4 regions of the Martelella endophytica genome follow, and region 2 is predicted to be linked to each of the others. Evidence: predicted binding sites of a transcription regulator. Region 2 holds the regulator's gene; each other region holds the start of a gene.

Region 1 (4,496 bases), 2.0 Mb from region 2:
CTTCGAGCGGCAGACGCAGCAGGATATAGCTCGCCTCGGTGGCACCCGCCGCCTTGCCGCTGTCGAGGATCCGCTCCATTTCATGATCGTTCAGCGCCGGAATGACCGGCGCCAGCGAAATGCCGACCGGAACGCCGGCCTCGCTCAACGCCCTGATTGTCTCCAGCCGGCGCGGCGGCGTCGCAGCACGCGGTTCCATGGCCCGGGCAAGCTTGCGATCGAGCGTCGTCACCGACATGGTCACCTTCACCAGCCGCTTCTCCGCCATCGCGGAAAGGATGTCGAGATCGCGCAGCACCAGCGCCGACTTGGTGGTGATGGCAACGGGATGATTGGCGTCGGCGAGCACTTCCAGCACCTGCCGCATGATCCGCCAGTCTTTCTCGACCGGCTGATACGGATCGGTATTGGTGCCGATCGCGATCGTCTTCGCATGGTAACCGGGCTTCGACAGCTCGCGGGCGAGCTGGCGGGCGGCATCCGGCTTGGCAAACAGCCTGGTCTCGAAGTCGAGCCCGGCCGAAAGCCCCATGAAACCGTGGCTCGGCCGCGCGAAACAATAGATGCAGCCATGCTCGCAGCCGCGATAAGGGTTGACCGAGCGCTCGAACGGCACATCCGGCGAGGTGTTGCGGGTGATGATCGACTTCACCTTCTCCACCTGCACCTCGGTCGCAAGCGGCGGCAGCTCCTCGTCCATCGCCCAGCCGTCGTCGAAACGCGCGCGCGCGAGCGGCTCGAAACGACCGTCCGGATTGGCCGTCGCCGCGCGGCCGCGCCGGCGGTCCTTCTCGACGGTTTCGAAATGGACCGGCTGCGGGCCGACACCGTCGGACAGAATATTGAAGACGTCGTCCATGTTGATCTCCCGGCGGCCCGGCCGCCATGGTTGCCGGCCCCGTCGCCAGGGCTTTCCAACAACAATCCTGAGGAATCTATAGCCCACGAACGAGAACAAATCAAGAACATTAACCGTGATGCTTGGCAAGCTAGCCATGCTCTGCATATGTAGGGACATGCTGAGCGTCATCATCGAATGCGATAACAACGAAGCCGAGCTTGCCCATTCGCTTTCCGCACTGGTCACGGGTGCGGTCGAGGGGCTTGTCAGCGATGTCATTGTGTTGGACCACGGCTCTGCCGATGGCAGCGAACGGGTCGCGGAAGCAGCTGGCTGCCGCTATTTCCGAAGCTGGAATCTTGAACAGGTGATCGCGGAGACGCGGGGTGACTGGATCATGGTGCTCGAGCCCGGCGCAAGGCCGCTCACGGGCTGGGTCGAAGCGGTGTCCGAGCATATCGCGACCGACAGCCGGCCGGCCCGGTTCTCCTGCTCGCGCCACCACCGCATGCCATTCTGGAACCGGTTGTTTTCACGCCGCTGCCCGCTCGAAGTGGGCCTGATCATGCCGAAGGCGGCGGCGCGGGAGCGCGCGGCGGCAAGCGGCCCCTCGCCCTTCACGCTGGCCGGGCGTATGGTCACTCGGCGTCTCAGCTGCGAGCTCGTGCCGGCACGGGTGATGATGCGGGTCTAGAGCGCGTCCGGGAAAGTGGGTACCGGTTCCGTCCGCACGCGCGCAAAGACAAATGGATGGAGCATTTTCGACGATCCGGTTTTCACCGGAAATGCTCTAGCGACAGTCGCTCAGGCGCGCCGGCGCAGATGCTCGTCCAGTCGCGGCATGATCTCCACGAAATTGCACGGCATGTGGCGATAGTCGAACTGCTTTTCGAGGATGCCGTCCCAGGCGTCCTTGCAGGCGCCCGGCGAGCCCGGCAGCACGAAGATGAAGGTCTGGTTGAACAGGCCGGCGGTCGCCCGCGACTGCACTGTCGAGGTCCCGATCTTCTCGAACGAGATCCGGTGGAAGACCGCGGAAAACCCGTCCATCCGCTTTTCGAACAGCGGTTCGATCGCTTCCGGCGTCACATCCCGCCCGGTAAATCCCGTGCCGCCCGTCGTCAGCACGACATCGATGTCGGCCTCGCCGCACCACCGGGAAACGACGGCGGCGATCTCCTCGCGGTCGTCGCCGACGATCTGGCGGTCGGCGAGGATATGGCCGGCCTTCTCGATGCGCGCCTTCAGCGTTTCGCCCGAGCGATCATCGGCGAGCGTGCGGCTGTCGGATACGGTGAGAACGGCAAAGCGGACGGGAATGAAGGAACGTTCGATCATCTTTCATCTCCTGAAACGGTGCTGCTTGCGGCAACAAACCAGTCCGGATGGGCCCCGGCAATGGTGGCGGCCGCAATCTCTGCATGATTCATGTCAGCGAAAAGGCCGAAACATGTCGCTCCCGAGCCCGACATGCGGGCGATTGTCGCACCCGCGGCCGAAAGCGCGGCAAGGACATCGCCGATCACCGGTTCGGCCTGACAGGCGGCCGGCTGCAGGTCGTTGCGGCTTGCCGCAATCAGCGCCATCCAGCCGCCGGCCGTTTCCGGCAGCGCCCCGAGCGGCGGATTGTGCCGGCTTTCGAGCGCAGCAAAGATCGTAGGCGTGGAGACCGGCACCAAAGGATTGACGAGCACCAGCGAAAGCGCCGGCAGACCTGCGGCAATGCGGATATCCTCGCCGATCCCCCGCGCCGTCAGCGGCCGGCTTTCAAGACACATCGGCACATCGGCGCCAAGAGAGAGGCCGAGCCGCTGCAGCGTGTCGGAGGAACAGTCGAGCGACCAGAGCCGGCACAGCCCGCGCAGCGTCGCCGCAGCATCCGCCGAGCCGCCGCCAATGCCTGAGGCCGGCGGCAGGTTCTTTTCGAGGTGGATGTGAACCGGATCCGACGCCTGGCCGGTCTCCCGCGCCAGAAGCCGCAGCAGATTGCGGGCCTTCAGCACCAGATTGCCGGTGATCGCATCGTCATCGCGGGGCAGCGGGCCGGCGAATCGACCGGACAGCGAAAAGCCGTCGGCATCGGCGCTTTCGAAGGTCAGCCGGTCGCCGATCGAGGCGAAGGTCACCAACGTATCGAGCAGATGATAGCCATCGTCGCGGCGCCCGGTGACATGCAGGGCCAGATTGACCTTCGCCGGGGCGAATTCGTGGACTGTCACGGCGTCTTGACGGCGTCTCCGTCTCCCTCGGCAGCCTTGGCAACCGGGGTGGCATCGTCCTTCTGGTTCTCCGCCGTCAGGCCGTTGGCAAGCTTGTCGCGGATGCCGGGGACGAGGTCCGCTTCAGGCTCGGAGGCCAGCGCCTTGTTCCACTGGTAGATGGCTTCGAGCTTGCGCCCCACCTGCCAATAGGCATCGCCGAGGTGATCGTTGATCGTCGGATCGGCGGTGTCGAGCTCGACGGCCCGCTCCAGCTCGGTGACGGCGTCGTCATAGCGTCCGAGCCGGTAATAGGCCCAGCCGAGCGAATCGACGATATAGCCATCGTCCGGCCGCTGATCGACCGCCTGCTTGATCAGGTCGAGGCCATCCTCAAGATTGATGCCCTGGTCGATCCACGAATAGCCGAGATAGTTCAGCACCTGCGGCTGATCGGGATAGAGATCGAGCGCCTTGAAGAAATTCGGTTCAGCCTTGTCCCATTCCTTCAGCCGCTCATAGGCGATGCCGCGGCGATAGAAGATACTCCAGTCCTCCGGCTTCGGCACCGGACCGATGACGTCGACGGCCTTGTCGAGCACATCCGCCATCTCCTGGAACTGTTTCTCGCCGGAGAGGATGGCAGCGAGCGCGAGATAGGCGCGGCGGTCATCCGGCATGGCCTCAACGAGCGATTCCAGATGCTCGCGTGCCTCGTCCGGCTGACCGAGATCGGCCAGCAGCAGACCCTGCTGCAGCTCGGCCAGATGAAACTGCGGCGAGCCTTCCGGAACCCGGGCGAAATAGGCGAGCGCCTGCTCCGGCTTCTTGTTGGCGGCGGCCACCGTTCCGAGCGAATAGAGGATGTCCGGCTCGTTGGGCGCCAGCGCCGAGGCCAGCGCCAGATAAAGCGCGACGACCTCGTCGGGTCCGCCCTGGTTCAGCGCTGCGGCGATTTCGAACAGCACGCCGGCCGCCCCTTCGGTCGCCGTCTCCGGTGCGCCATCGATCGGCTCGCCGGCTTCAACGGCAGCCCTCAGCGGATCGAGCACGGCGTCGTTCAGGCCGTAGGTCTCGGCAACCGAAATCGTGTCGAGCGCCTTGCGGGTATTGCCCGCCTTCTGCTCCAGCCCGGCAAGGGCAATCACTGTGCGCAGCATCGTATCCGGCGCGGCAACGCCGCCCTGCCGATCGGAAAGCGCATTGTTGAGATAGGTGCGGGCCCGCTCCGTATCGCCGGCGATCAGCGCGATCGCGCCGGCATTGTCATTGGCAAAGAGATTGTACCAGGGCGGCCCCTCGAGCGCATCGATGGTCTCGAGCGCAGCATCGGTATCGCCCTTGCCGACCTGTGCCCAGGCCTTCAGCAGTTCGGCAACGAGCTGGTCGAGATCGCTGCCGCCGAACGTATCGAACCGGGTGATCGCATCATCATAATCGCCACTGGAAAGGGCGGA
Region 2 (4,496 bases):
AAGCGCAAGGATGTGCGCCAACAGCGCCTCCTCGTCCCAGTCGCCATAGGGGAAGGCCGCGGTGTCGGCAACGTAGACGAAGCGGCGCTCCGGCATCAGCATCCGCGCCTCGCGCAGCACGGTGAGCCCGCCAATGCCCGAATCGAACACCAGGACCGGGCCGGCAGCCTCAGTCATTGTCGTCGTTCTCCTTGCGCCGGTAGCGATCAAACGAGGAGATAACACCCCTTAGAACATGGATTTCCTGCAGGCTCATGGCTCGGCGCGTGAAGACTGAGCGGAGGTTCTCGATCATGCGCGGTCGCTTGTCGGCAGGGCGGAAATAACCGCGCGCATCCAAGGCATCCTCAAGGTGGCCGAAGAAGCCGAACAGGTCCTCCTTGGTGGCCGGCGTCTGCTCGACCGCCTGGAACGGCGTCTCCGCCTCGTCCGCCATACCGGATTTCATCCATTCATAGGACATCAGCAGCACGGCCTGGGCAATGTTGAGCGATGCAAAGGCCGGATTGACCGGGAAAGTGACGATCTCGTCGGCAAGCGCCACCTCCTCATTGCTGAGCCCCCAGCGCTCACGCCCGAACAGGATGCCCGTCCGCTCGCCGGCGGTGAAACGCTGCCGCAGTGTGCGCGCGGCAACGGTCGGCCCACGCACAGGCTTGAAGCCGTCACGGCTTCGCGCCGTCGTCGCATAGACGAAGTTCAGGTCGGCGATCGCATCTTCGAGCCGGTCGAACACTCGGGCGCCGTCAATCACGTGATCGGCCTTGGAGGCGGCGGCCCGCGCCGTCTCGCTCGGCCAGCCATCGCGCGGGTCGACAAGGCGGAGCTCCGCCAGTCCGAAATTGGCCATGGCGCGCGCCACCATGCCGATGTTCTCGCCAAGCTGCGGATTGACCAGAATGACCACCGGTCCTTCGGCAATCATGGTGCGCTCCGAATTCGTTCCTGCCATCGTCTCTTCTTCATTCTCCGGAAAAGAGGCTCGCAACCTGATGGTTTCTGCACCATTTGCCGACGAACCTGACTGACCGACTGATTAGGGCGTCGGCGTCGCCAAATCAATCCGGCGCGATGGAACTTCTGCCGAATCGCGCCCGGAAGTGCGCCGCCAGCCGCTGGTGCTGATCGTGAACCCGGCTCCCTCAATAAAGCACTCGGCGGCGGGAACAAAACTGCCTCGCAGGCAGTTCCCCTATCATAAATCGATGCCCTTCCCGACCAAGACAAGGATATCCACCATGACCCGTCTCATCGCCTTTTGGACGTCCCCGGTTCACATTCGCGCCAAGGATGGCCACACCCTCACGATCGAAGGCCCTAGCCATGCTGAGGATGTTCTCAAGAGCAGATGGCCGGTCAAACAGGGTCCGCACTTCGAAAACGCCCTTGAGCTTTGCGTGCGCGCTGGTGAGCAGCCCGGCCATCTGGGCCAGGCCCGCGATGCATTTGTCGCGGCCGCTCTCGAAGCCGGCATGCTGCAGACGTCGCGGAAGCAGACGCTCAAGACGATGGCCAGAAAATTGAATCTCGGCCTCCCTTCAGCCGCCAGCGCCTGAGCTCACAACGCTGGAAATTTGCACCGAATGTGCGCCGCCGAAAGCCAATGCTTTCGGCGTCGGTTTTGTATGACTATCCCGAACACGGATGCCACAGCGCACTCTTGCGGAACATGTTAAGAACATATATAGTTCGTTCTGTATTTGTTTCTTATACTATGGGTTGCGAAAGGGTGCGGGATGCTGACGCGTAAACAACAGGAACTCCTGTTCTTCATTCACGAGCGAATGAAGGAGTCCGGAATTCCCCCTTCCTTCGACGAGATGAAGGAGGCGCTTGATCTTGCTTCCAAATCCGGCATCCATCGGCTGATTACGGCTCTTGAGGAACGCGGCTTCATCCGCCGCCTGCCAAACAGGGCCCGAGCGCTGGAAATCCTGCGCATGCCGGACAGTTTCGTCGCCCAGCAGCCGCCGCGCCGCGGCTTCTCCCCCAGTGTCATCGAAGGCAGTCTCGGCAAGAAGGCAGAGGTCGCCGCGCCCAAGGCTGTGAGCAGCGACAGCGGCTCCACCGAAGTTCCGGTGATGGGCCGGATCGCGGCCGGTGTGCCGATTTCGGCCATCCAGGAAAACACCCATAACATGGCCGTTCCGGCCGACATGCTGGGCGCAGGTGAGCATTACGCGCTGGAAGTCCAGGGTGATTCGATGATCGAGGCCGGGATATTCGACGGCGACACCGTGATCATCCGCAACATCAACACGGCGGCTCCAGGCGATATCGTCGTTGCACTCGTCAATGACGAAGAGGCGACGCTGAAGCGCTTCCGCCGCAAGGGCGCATCGATCGCGCTCGAGGCTGCAAACCCGGCTTACGAGACCCGCATCTTCGCCGCCGATCAGGTCAAGGTTCAGGGCAAGCTGGTCGGCCTGATTCGTCGCTACCACTGATCACCAGCCTTTCCGGCAAGGCGATCGGCGACCTGAAGTCGCCGCTTCGCCAGTCGTAGAGACGGTGGCGGCTCCATTCTCGTGCAAGCGTCGTGACCGAGGGTGCTATGGTGACGACGGTGCATGCGTGTTTTCTCGCCCCCTCCCCCGATAGCGGCCTGACCGTGGTGATCCCGTCGTGAACCTCGGCCTTTTCCGATAAGCCGAAAGCCGGTGCCAGCGTGAAGACGATGGCACCGGCCTCGCGTCGCATTTGCGGGGTGACCAGAAAACGGCCGCTTCGGCAGGTTTGGTAGCCGGTACGATAGAGGCTGATCACGATATCGCCGACGTCGCAGGCAAGGCCGACGAGGGCTGGATGCAGCGCCTGGACCACGACAAGGCCGTCCGGTGCAGCCACACACCATAGATCTTTCTTGCAGTAAAACCGGTCAGGCGTCAGCAATGCCTCGCTGACCAGGCCGGCAAGTTCGGCGCGCCCGCGACGCCAGGCAGCGTTATCGTCCAGACGTGCGCGGCGATCGGTGGCGTCAATGAAGGGCTCGCCGGGTTCGACCATGATTGGCGGAACGGTTTCTTCAAGCGCGAGCGCGGTCTGCCATTGCTCGTAGATGAAGGCGGGCGGCCGTTTGTCGCTGACGGCAGCGCTGGTGTTCCTCACGATGGCGACGAGATCACCATCTTCGGAGACGAGGATGCGGACCGCGCTGTGATCGCCAGCCCGGGCGAAAAGCCCGAATGCCAGCAGCATCGGCACGACCCCGACATAGCGCAGGCGCGTGCGCAGGAGCACGAAGGGCACGAAACCGGCGGTGAACAGAAGCAGGAAACCCGCCGGCGCCTTGCCCGTGGAAAATGCCCCGCCGAGCTGTTTCACCCAGTGGGCGGTGGCCATCACCCAATCGAGCCCTGCCCCCATGACATGAAGGAACGGCCCGTGCAGGCCAAGCGGCATCGTCAGCATCGCGGCAAGCCCAGCCGGCATCACGATAAAAGTGATCACCGGCATCGCCAGAAGATTGCCCAACAGGCCATAACCGGCAACGCGCTGGAAATGCGCTATGGCGAAGGGCGCGGTCGAAAGCCCCCCAATCAGCGCGGTCAGCACGATGCCGGCGGCAAACAGGAACAGGATGCGGATCACGCCGTTGCGCCGCGACTCGGCATGACGCCGGGAGCCCGAGCGTTGCCAGAGGCTGTACCCCGCGATCAACGCCGCCGTGGCGGCAAACGACATCTGCATGCCGGGACCCGAGGCCTCAGAGGGCGACAGCGCCAGAATGACGAGCGCCGAGACCGCAACATTGCGCAGGCTGATCGCCGGACGGTCAAACAGCGCGGCAATCAGCATGATCGCGAGCATCAGGAAGGCGCGCTGGGCGGAGACCTGCATGCCGGACACGAGAAGATAGAAGAACGCCGCCGCCAGCGCGGCGATGGCCGCCACCTTTTTGGTCGCGAACGCCTCGGCGCCGTGCACGGAAAGCGCCAGCAGCAACCGAAGGCTTGTGAAGAAGATGCCGGCGGCGAGCGCCATATGCAGTCCGGAGATGGCGATGACATGGGCAAGGCCGGCGTTGCGCAGCGCGTCGAGCGTTTCGGCCCCCATTGCCCTCCGTTCGCCGGTGATGATGGCATTGGCAAACGCACCGGATTCGCCCGGCAGCACAGCACGGATCCGGGCAGCAATCGCCTCGCGCAATTCCGCGATCGCAAGCATGACCGCCCCCGGCTTCGGCGCGTTTGCGGCCATCGCCGCCGGCTCCGGCGGACCATAGAAATAGCCGATCGCGCCGATGCCATCGAAATAGGAGAGGAAGCCGAAGTCGACGAGGCCGGGCAGCGCCGGTGCGGATGGTGGCGACAGGCGGGCAAGGCCGGAAATGCCGCCGCCGACCGCAACCGGCGGCTTGTTCCCACGCGCCACAAGCGCCACCCGCTGCGGCGGGCGGTGGATGACGGGATCGTCCGTCGCTGAAACATCGACGACGTAGCGCCAGCCGGAGGTCGTCTTCTCGCGCTCGGCGACAATGCCGGTGACGTGGGTTA
Region 3 (4,496 bases), 1.2 Mb from region 2:
GCGGAGACCGAGAGCCTGTTGGTCGCGTCCGCCGTGGCATTGACTCCGACCGTCGCAAAACTTGGCGCTGCCGGAAGGGCGGGGCCGGCCCAGGCCGCGCCGTCGAAGCAGCGCAGCGTCCCGTCATCCGCAAACCATGCCGACCAGCCTGAAACGGGGGTGACGAACTGCCAGAGCCCATCCTGGAAGATCGCGACATCGCCCGCATGGCCGCTCCAGGCCGCCGTCGGAGTGTCTGCCACCACGTAGCAGCTCCCGTCCTCGGGGCTTGCGGGCGGATCATCGGCTTCGGCGACGATCGCCAGATGGACGACCGCATCGAGCCGCTGCAGGGCCTCGTTATGGGTTACGTGTTTCTGCGCCTGCGCCGGCAGGATGAAGGGAAGGCCAAGTTTTGCCGTCATGTCGGACATCGAAATCTCCTTGCGGGCAGAGCCGGTGGCATCTGCGGTGCCACAAGCCTATCGGCTGTCGCAGCCCGCGGGGAAAACGGTTGGTCCTCCTGCAGGTTGTCCGCCACTTCTGCGCCTGATGGCAGACGTCAGGCCAGGGTCCCGACGCGGGTCGAGGCGGGCACCCGATAGGCGATCGCCTCGCCGATATGCATGCGGCTGACGGTGGTCTGGCCATCGAGATCGGCGATGGTGCGGGCGACCTTGAGAACCCGATGATAACCGCGGGCGGAAAACCGCATCTTCTCCGCAGCCTCCTTCAGCAGCGCAAGCCCCGCGGTATCAGGCTCTGCAAGCCGCTCGACGAGGCTCGCAGGGCAGCGGGCGTTGATGGCCTGCTCGCCAAGGGCCGCAAACCGGTCGCGCTGGGCCTGGCGTGCCTTTTCGACGCGGCGGGCGACGGCGGCGCTTGTCTCGCCCTCCACCCGCGAGCCGATCAGGTCCATCGCGCTGACCGCCGGCACGTCGATGCGAATGTCGATGCGGTCCATTAGCGGGCCGGAAATGCGGGCCTGGTAGTCGGCCGCGCATCGCGGCCCGCGTGGGCAGCTGTGTCCGGGCTCGCCGGCCATGCCGCAGCGGCAGGGGTTCATCGCCGCGATCAGCTGGAAGGCGGCCGGATAGGACACGCGATGATTGGCGCGTGCAATCACGCATTCCCCGGTTTCGAGCGGCTGGCGCAGAGCATCGAGAACCTGCGGCGAGAATTCGGGCAGTTCGTCGAGAAACAGCACGCCGTGATGGGCAAGCGAAGCCTCGCCCGGCATTGCCTTGATGCCGCCGCCGACAAGCGAGGCCATGCTGGCTGAATGATGTGGCGCCCTGAAGGGGCGCCTGTCGGAGAGCTTGCCGCCGGCAAGTTTCCCGGCAATCGAATGCACCATCGACATCTCGAGCAGTTCGGGCGGAGACAGCGGCGGCAGGATGGAGGGTAGGCGGGCGGCGAGCATCGACTTTCCGGCGCCGGGCGGGCCGACCATCAACAGGTTATGGCCGCCGGCGGCAGCCACTTCGAGCGCCCGCTTCGCGCTTTCCTGGCCGCGGATATCGGCAAGATCGGGCAGATCCTGCGCCCCGGAGCGGATGGCAGGGTGCGGCCGCGTCAGCACCTGGGTGCCGCGAAAATGATTGACGATCGCAATCAGGCTCTTCGGTGCGAGGATGTCGAGATCGGTGCTTGCCCAGGCGGCCTCCGGGCCGCAGCCTGCAGGGCAGATCAGGCCCTTGTCGACCGCGTTGGCGGCGATCGCGGCGGGCAGGGCGCCGGTCACGCTTGCAATAGTGCCATCGAGATTGAGCTCGCCGATGACGACATAGCCGGAAAGGGCATCACCCGGAACGGCGCCAAGGGCGGCCATCAGCCCAAGCGCGATCGCCAGATCGAAATGCGAGCCCTCCTTGGGCAGGTCCGCCGGCGCGAGATTGACCGTCACGCGCTTGGCCGGCAGCGCCAGGCCGGAGGCGTGCAGTGCCGCCTGCACCCGCTCCCGGCTTTCGGCGACCGCCTTGTCCGGCAGGCCGACGATCTGCATGCCGATCTTGCCGGGCGCAATCATCACCTGCACATCGACAGGCACGCCTTCCACACCCTGAAATGCAACCGTATGAACCCGTGAAACCATGCCCCGCTCCACCCCGTTTACACCAACCGCCCACCATGCGAGCGGATTTTCTGTGTCCTAGGGTTGCAATGATTCCACAGGTGTGACCTATATGCAAGAACAAAATGAGAACATATTTGCCGTGCCTGCCGGGGCGCGAAACGGGGCAGGCGATCAGCCTGCTTGGTTGCGTTTGTTCTCGATGGCATCCCACATCAGCGCAGCGATATCGGCGCCGCCGAATTTCTTGACCTCGCGGATGCCGGTGGGAGAGGTGACGTTGATCTCGGTCATGTAGTCGCCGATGACGTCGATGCCAACGAGGATGAAGCCGCGCTCCTTGAGTGCGGGGCCGATGCGCGCGCAGATTTCCTCTTCGCGGGCGGTCAGCCCGGCCGGTTCGGCGCGACCGCCGACATGCATGTTGGAACGGCTGTCGGTCTCGGCCGGCACGCGGTTGATCGCGCCGGCGAATTCGCCGTCAACGAGGATGATGCGTTTGTCGCCCTTGCGCACCGCCGGCAGATAGGCCTGGGCGATGTAGGGTTCGCGGAACATCTGCGCGAACATTTCGAGAAGGGAGGTGAAGTTGCGGTCGTCGCGCGTCGAGTGGAACACGCCGGCGCCGCCATTGCCGTAGAGCGGCTTCAGGATGATGTCGCCCATCTCCTCGCGGAAGCGACGGATTTCGCCAACATCCTTGGTAATCAGCGTCGGCGGCATCAGATCGGCGAACTCGGTGACGAAAATCTTTTCAGGCGAATTGCGCACCCATGCCGGGTCGTTGACCACGAGCGTCTTCGGATGAATCCGTTCAAGCAGGTGGGTGGAGGTGATGTAGGCCATATCAAAGGGAGGGTCCTGGCGCAGCAGAACCACATCCATGGTTGAAAGATCGACCCGTTCCGACGCCCCGAGCGTGTAGTGGTCGCCCTCGACATCACGCAGTGTCATCGGCTCGACGGCGGCGAAGATCTTGCCGTCGCGCAGCGACAGCCGGTCCGGCGTGTAGTGGAAGAGGTTGTAGCCGCGGGCCTGCGCCTCAAGGCTCATGGCGAAGGTGGAGTCGCCGGCGATCTTGACGGTGGAAATATGGTCCATCTGGACGGCGACGTTCTTGATGTTCGGCATGAGGCGCGGTCTCGCTTGGTATCGGTGCAACACCATTTAGGCGCTGGCCGGAGCCTTGGCAATGGCCCGCCTCACAGCTGCAGCGCCCTTTCACGGGCATTATGGATGTGGCGGTCCATCGCCTCGACCGCGCGCGTGGGGTCGCGCTCCAGGAGCGCATCGATGATGGCAATATGGTCGCTGAATGCCTGGGGCAGAACCACCTCGTTAAGCTTGATGCGGTCAAGCTTGATCAGACGAATGCGGATAGCGTTGATGTTGTAGGCATTCTGCAGCAGCGCATTGCCTGTCGATGCGATCAGGAGGTTGTGAAATCCGGCGTCAACTTCCTGCCCATGTTCGAAGAGCTCGGGACTCGGCGCCCGCTTGGCCTCATCCATGAGCTTCAGGTGCAGGCGGCGCTGATTTTCAATGACGGCGTCCGGCATGGTTCTGGTAGCCTGAATGACGGCTTCGCGCTCGAGCGCCCCACGCATCTGGAAGGCGTTGCGGATCATCGGCAGGTCGATTGCCGGGATGAGAACGCCGCGTTGCGGGAGAACGTTGACCAGCCCCTCAGCCTGCAGCCGCGGCAGCAGTTCCCGCAGGGCACCGATCGAGAGATTGAGCATGTCGACCAATGCACGTTGGCTGACCATCTGGCCAGGCCGCAGCCGCCCACTCATCAGCACATGCTGAAAGAGGTCATAGGCCGTGTCCCTGACGCTGGTGACGTCCGATTGCTGCTCCGTCATAGCTCTTCCTCCCGTCAAGCCGGTTGCGATCCACCGCTAGCCCCCTCCGGCCATCAGGGCGACAATACCATTGAGAGGAGGAGTGATACAACCACCCCTTGGACGAGATATTGTCACACCAGGGGTCGCTTCCTGGCCTCACCATTTTTCGCGATGACCGCTGTGAAGCCAGTGTGCCGCGCAATTTTGGGAAGGCGACAAGTTTCGGTCCAAAATCGGGGCGTGCAAGTTCCAGCACGGCACCGGCGAAGCCGCTGCTGCATGGCAGTTCGCCGGTCCGGACGTTGTCAGGCGCTGAAACCCGTGACCGTGATCGTAATCATCTCATGATCGGAGAGCGGCTTTCCGTCCTCGGTAATCGCCGGCACGATAGCGCTCTTTGCGACGTCAAACCCGCGGGTGAGGAACCAGTCGAGTTTCAGCTTCTTGTCGCCCGGTTTGGAGATCAGGCTTTCGCGTGTGGTCGGCTGTTCGGTGCCGCCGCTGTGGGCCTGATAGCCGCGGCTTTCGGCAAGCGCAAACAGGGTTTCGGCGCGATAGTCACCGCCCGTACGGTTGCCGCTGTTGAAATCGCCGCC
Region 4 (4,496 bases), 680 kb from region 2:
GCCACGTCGCCGCGTTCCAGCCGGGCGACGATGCGTTCGAGTTCGTCGACGGCGCGCTCGAAGGAGAGCCCGGAAACCGGGGGCAGGGGGGCTTGTTCGCTCATGTCAGTCCTCGTCGGCGCATTTCGATTGCCGCCTTGCGTGCGGCTTTTCCGGCAAGGTAATAGCTCGGGCGGCGATTGCAAGCGATGAACCGCACGGCTGGCGAAGCCGCCAACCCGGCTGCGGCGTTCACCATGGGCGAATATCGCCATGGCATTCAGGCTGGAAAGGTTCTATAGAACCCGAAAGGGCCGCTCTCCCGGCGGCCTCAAGCGTATGCGTTCGCTCAGCGGCAAGCGAGAGAGTTAAGGTGTTGGCCGATGGATGAAAGGCAACCGGACCGAACGGAAATCCGGGTTCCCTACCGCGATATCGACATGCATGGCCGCATGCACACCGCTGCCTATATCGAGCATGCGGAAGAGGCGCTGGCGCGCTTCTGGCGGTTCCGGCCCGAAGTCCGCAATGAACCGGCCTATGTCGTGCGCAAGGTCGGCTGCACCTTCTATCGAGGCCTGCGCAACGGCGAAGTGGCGCTCCTGACCGTGCGGGCCGCCAAGATCGGTGGCAAGTCCGTCGGCTTCAACGTCGCGGTCCAGACGGGCAACGAGATCGCCGCCGAGGTCGAACTTCTGTGGACGGCCGTCCACGCCGAAAGCGGCGAGCCGGCCCCGCTGCCGGAGGCGACGCGGGACTGGCTTTATTCCTACCTCAGCTAGAGCGTTTCCAGGAAACGCGCAAAAACAAAGAGATAGAGCGCTTTCGCGATTCGAATAAAAGCGGGAGCGATCTAGAGATCGGCGCTGCTGCCGGCCTTTTTCGGTAGCAGCGGATAGCCAAGCATGACGGCGCGCGCTGCAAGTGCTGCAAGCCCGGCCTTGATCAGGTCACCGGGCAGGAAGCCGATGCTGGCCGCCGTTGCTCCCGAAATACCCATGCCGACACCGAAGGCGAGCCAGGCGATGCCGAGGAAATATTCGACGACGATGCCGCCGGCGATCGCGGCGATGAAGAAGCCGACCGTCTGCCGCAGCGGGCTCTGGTTTTCCGCAGCCTGCTCGGCGAAGGCGCCGCAGACGTAGGCGGCGGGCAGGAAGCCGATCAGGAAGCCGGCCGTCGGGCTGACGAAGGTCGCAAGGCCACCGCGGCCGCCCGAGAGCACCGGAAGGCCAATCGCAACCAGCACGAACAGCAACAGCACGGCGAGCGCCCCGCGCTTGCGGCCGAGAACCAGTCCGGCCAGCATGACGCCGAGCGTCTGCGCGGTGATGGGCACGGGCGAGAAGGCTAGCGGGATCGGCGGCAGGATGCCGAGCGCCACGATGATGGCCGTGAACAACGACACGAGAACGAGGTCGCGAGAGGTCATTTTCTGTTCCTTTTCTCTGCGGTGCCGCGAATGCCGCGGGCATCGATGGCATCGGCGATACTGTCCGCATCCTTCAGCGTCAAGATGATCAGCGGCACGATGGCGCGGGTCGGGCGAAAGCGGATGCCCCGCGCCTGGTGCGCATCGCGGATGGCTCCATACCGCGCGAGGATATCCGGGACGAAGCGGATGACAAGCCCCACGGCAAGCCCGATATCGGCCGCCCGCACGAGGCCTGCCTTTTCCAGAGGCCTTGCGGCACTGGTGACGGTGTCGATGAAAGCGGGCACGGGGGTCGACGCGGTGATGGCGGCCGCCAGCAGCATCAGCGCCGTCAGCCTGATAACGGAGAGTGCGGTCAGCTGCCATGGGTTGAACAGCAGGCCGAAGCCGCCGACGAGCAGAATGGCGAAGGCAATCGGCAAAAGCCGCGCGAGCGCCTGCTTCGGCCGCATGGGAAGGGTGAAATAGACGATTGCGGCGACGGCCAGGAAACCGCCGGTGACGGCCAGGCTGGCGCTGAAGAAGATCGCGATGCTGAAGGCGAGAAGCACGGACAACTTTACCCCCGCGGGCAGGCGGTGGAGCAGGCTGTTTCCCTCGACATAAAGCGACTGCATCAGCGGTTCATGGCCTCGTATTCGCCGATCACCGCGTCGGCCGGCCCATCCGCGATCAGCCGCGCCTCATGAAACAGCAGCACGCGTTCGAACCGGGAAAGCGTCGCAAGGTCGTGCGAGATCGCGATCACGTCTTCGGAAAGCGCGTCGATCGTCTCGGCCACCCGACGGCGGTTCTTCAGGTCGAGCTGGTTGGTCGGCTCGTCGAGGATGACGAGCGAGGGGCGTGTCGCCAGCACCGCGGCAAGCGCTGCGAGCTGCAGTTCGCCGCCGGAGAGTTCATGCGAACGGCGCTTGCCGAGATGAGAGATGCCAAGCCGGGAGAGCGCCTCTTCCGCACGCACCGGAATGTCGGCCTTTGCCACGCCGCGCGCCTTCAGCCCAAGCGCGATATCATCTTCGACGATCGGCAGGATGATCTGGTTCTGCGGCGCCTGGAACACATAGCCGGTGTCGGCCAGAACGCCGTCGGCATCGTCGACCGTATCGCGGCCGTTGACGCGGACCCGCCCCACGCTTGGCTTCGTCAGCCCGTTGATCAGCCGAGCGAAGGTGGTCTTGCCCGAGCCGTTCAGGCCGATGACGCCGATGCGGCGACCGGTGAGCGTCAGGCTCAGCCTGTGGAGCGCCGTGCGCCCGTCATAGGCAACACCGGCCTGGTCGAATTCGATATGCAAGGGCTTGGGTTCCGTCTCGTCGTTCGCCTCGGTTTCCTTATAGGCATGTCTTTCGCCGGCGCAAAGCTTTCGATGTTCTTATTTTGTCCGAATCGCTCTAGGCTCCGCCCATGACCAGAACGATTTCCAACAGCGATGCACGGCGCGTGTTCATGGCGCGGCAGGGGCTTTCCGGAGCGCCCGGACGAGCGATGGACCAGGCGGCGCTTCTGGCGCTGATCGAGCAGATCGGCTTCGTGCAGGTCGATTCGATCCGCACCGTTGAACGCGCCCATGACATGATCCTCTATTCGCGCAACCAGACTTTTCGCCGCGAGCATCTGCAGGCGCTGCTGGAAAGCGATCGGATGCTGTTCGAGCACTGGACCCACGACGCCTCGTTCATTCCCGTCCGCTTCTATCCCTACTGGAAACACCGTTTCGCCCGCGAGGAGGCGAAGATCCGCAAGCGCTGGAGCAATTGGCAGGGGGAGGGCTACGAACGCGAGTTCGAACAGACCTACGCCGCGGTGAAGGCCAACGGGCCAGTGTTTGCCCGTGACCTGAAAGCGGAGGACCATGTCTCCGGCGGCTGGTGGAACTGGCATCCGGGCAAGACCGCGCTGGAATATCACTGGCGCACCGGCCGCTTCTCGATCTGCCACCGGGTCAATTTCCAGAAAGCCTACGATCTCTCCGAGCGGGTCATCCCCGACGCCTTCCGTCTGCCGGAGGTGCCGCATGATGAATTCGTGGACTGGGCCTGCCGGGCCGCGCTCGAACGGCTCGGCTTTGCCACATCCGGCGAGATTGCCGCCTTCTTCGCGCTGGTGACGCCGCAGGAGGCGAAGGACTGGGTAGACGAAAACCGCGATATCCTGACCGAGATCGCGATCGAGACGGTGGAGGCCGGTCGCCCGAGGCGCGCCTTTGTCTTGACCGATGAACTCGAGACGCTCACCGACGTACCGACGCCGCCCTCGCGCATCCGGGTGCTGAGCCCGTTCGATCCGCTGTTGCGCGACCGGGCGCGGGCGGAGCGGCTGTTCGGCTTCTTCTATCGCATCGAGATCTTCGTGCCGGAGCCGAAACGCCAGTACGGCTATTACGTCTTCCCGCTGATGGAAGGCGACCGGATGATCGGCCGCATCGACATGAAGGCAGACCGCAAGCGCTCGACGCTCGATGTCAGGAAGCTGTGGCTGGAGCCGGGCGTGCGCGCTTCGGCAGGGCGCTTCGAAAAGCTCGATGCCGAACTGACGCGCCTCGCGCGATTCACCGGTGTCGAGCGGGTGGAGTATCTGCAGGGCTGGCGCGACGCCTGAGGGAAACCTGCTAGAGAAGCTTGAATTCCAGCATGATCGTGTCCTGCAGCGGCGAGGCGTTGTCGTCGGAGACAAGGATCAGATGCAGCGAGCCGTCGGCCATCGGCAGCAGCGCCATCCCTTCCATATTGTCGATATGGTGCTGGCCGCCGTTCGCCTGCATGATCACCGGACCATCAACGACAGCACCGGCTCGGATCGCATCGCCGTCGATCAGGCGGATGCGCATGGCGACACCGGCAAGCAGAGAGAACCGTCGTTCCAGGATGAGAAGATTGCCATCCGGCAGATAGGCGGCATCGGTGACATCGAACCCCTGCCGCTTGACCACCTTGAAGATGCCCTTGCCGCGGCCCTCGACGATCGCGGCAAAGAGATTGCCGTCCGTGTCGATGCTCTGCTCGGCGATCACCACGGTGCGGCCGTCGGCATTCGTCGCCAGCGCTTCAAACGAGCCGTTGCGCCTCAGCTCGTAGATCGGGAT

The links. Region 2 encodes LexA, which represses DNA repair genes until DNA is damaged. Its sites were predicted from a motif close to TGTTCNNNNTGTGTTCNG; they were not measured.
Region 1: the regulator LexA is predicted to act here: its motif matches at 951-968, upstream of TM49_RS05640 (PA0069 family radical SAM protein).
Region 3: the regulator LexA is predicted to act here: its motif matches at 2,170-2,187, upstream of TM49_RS20930 (YifB family Mg chelatase-like AAA ATPase).
Region 4: the regulator LexA is predicted to act here: its motif matches at 2,782-2,799, upstream of TM49_RS11840 (energy-coupling factor ABC transporter ATP-binding protein).

Annotation. Positions count from the first base shown of each region.
Region 1 is NZ_CP010803.1:1,237,716-1,242,211, reverse strand. It holds gene TM49_RS05640 (PA0069 family radical SAM protein) at 1-859, opposite strand, end outside; gene TM49_RS05635 (glycosyltransferase) at 1,017-1,535, shown strand; gene moaB (molybdenum cofactor biosynthesis protein B) at 1,646-2,179, opposite strand; gene TM49_RS05625 (4-(cytidine 5'-diphospho)-2-C-methyl-D-erythritol kinase) at 2,176-3,060, opposite strand; gene TM49_RS05620 (tetratricopeptide repeat protein) at 3,057-4,496, opposite strand, start outside.
Region 2 is NZ_CP010803.1:3,279,248-3,283,743, reverse strand. It holds gene murI (glutamate racemase) at 1-177, opposite strand, end outside; gene TM49_RS14990 (RNA methyltransferase) at 170-952, opposite strand; gene TM49_RS14985 (DUF982 domain-containing protein) at 1,239-1,556, shown strand; gene lexA (transcriptional repressor LexA) at 1,737-2,447, shown strand; gene TM49_RS14975 (ComEC/Rec2 family competence protein) at 2,401-4,496, opposite strand, start outside.
Region 3 is NZ_CP010803.1:4,483,976-4,488,471, reverse strand. It holds gene TM49_RS20935 (DUF2793 domain-containing protein) at 1-413, opposite strand, end outside; gene TM49_RS20930 (YifB family Mg chelatase-like AAA ATPase) at 542-2,074, opposite strand; gene gshB (glutathione synthase) at 2,228-3,184, opposite strand; gene TM49_RS20920 (GntR family transcriptional regulator) at 3,256-3,918, opposite strand; gene TM49_RS20915 (endonuclease/exonuclease/phosphatase family protein) at 4,206-4,496, opposite strand, start outside.
Region 4 is NZ_CP010803.1:2,603,938-2,608,433, forward strand. It holds gene TM49_RS11820 (exodeoxyribonuclease VII small subunit) at 1-104, opposite strand, end outside; gene TM49_RS11825 (acyl-CoA thioesterase) at 363-761, shown strand; gene TM49_RS11830 (biotin transporter BioY) at 833-1,411, opposite strand; gene TM49_RS11835 (energy-coupling factor transporter transmembrane component T family protein) at 1,408-2,031, opposite strand; gene TM49_RS11840 (energy-coupling factor ABC transporter ATP-binding protein) at 2,031-2,708, opposite strand; gene TM49_RS11845 (winged helix-turn-helix domain-containing protein) at 2,819-4,012, shown strand; gene TM49_RS11850 (esterase-like activity of phytase family protein) at 4,023-4,496, opposite strand, start outside.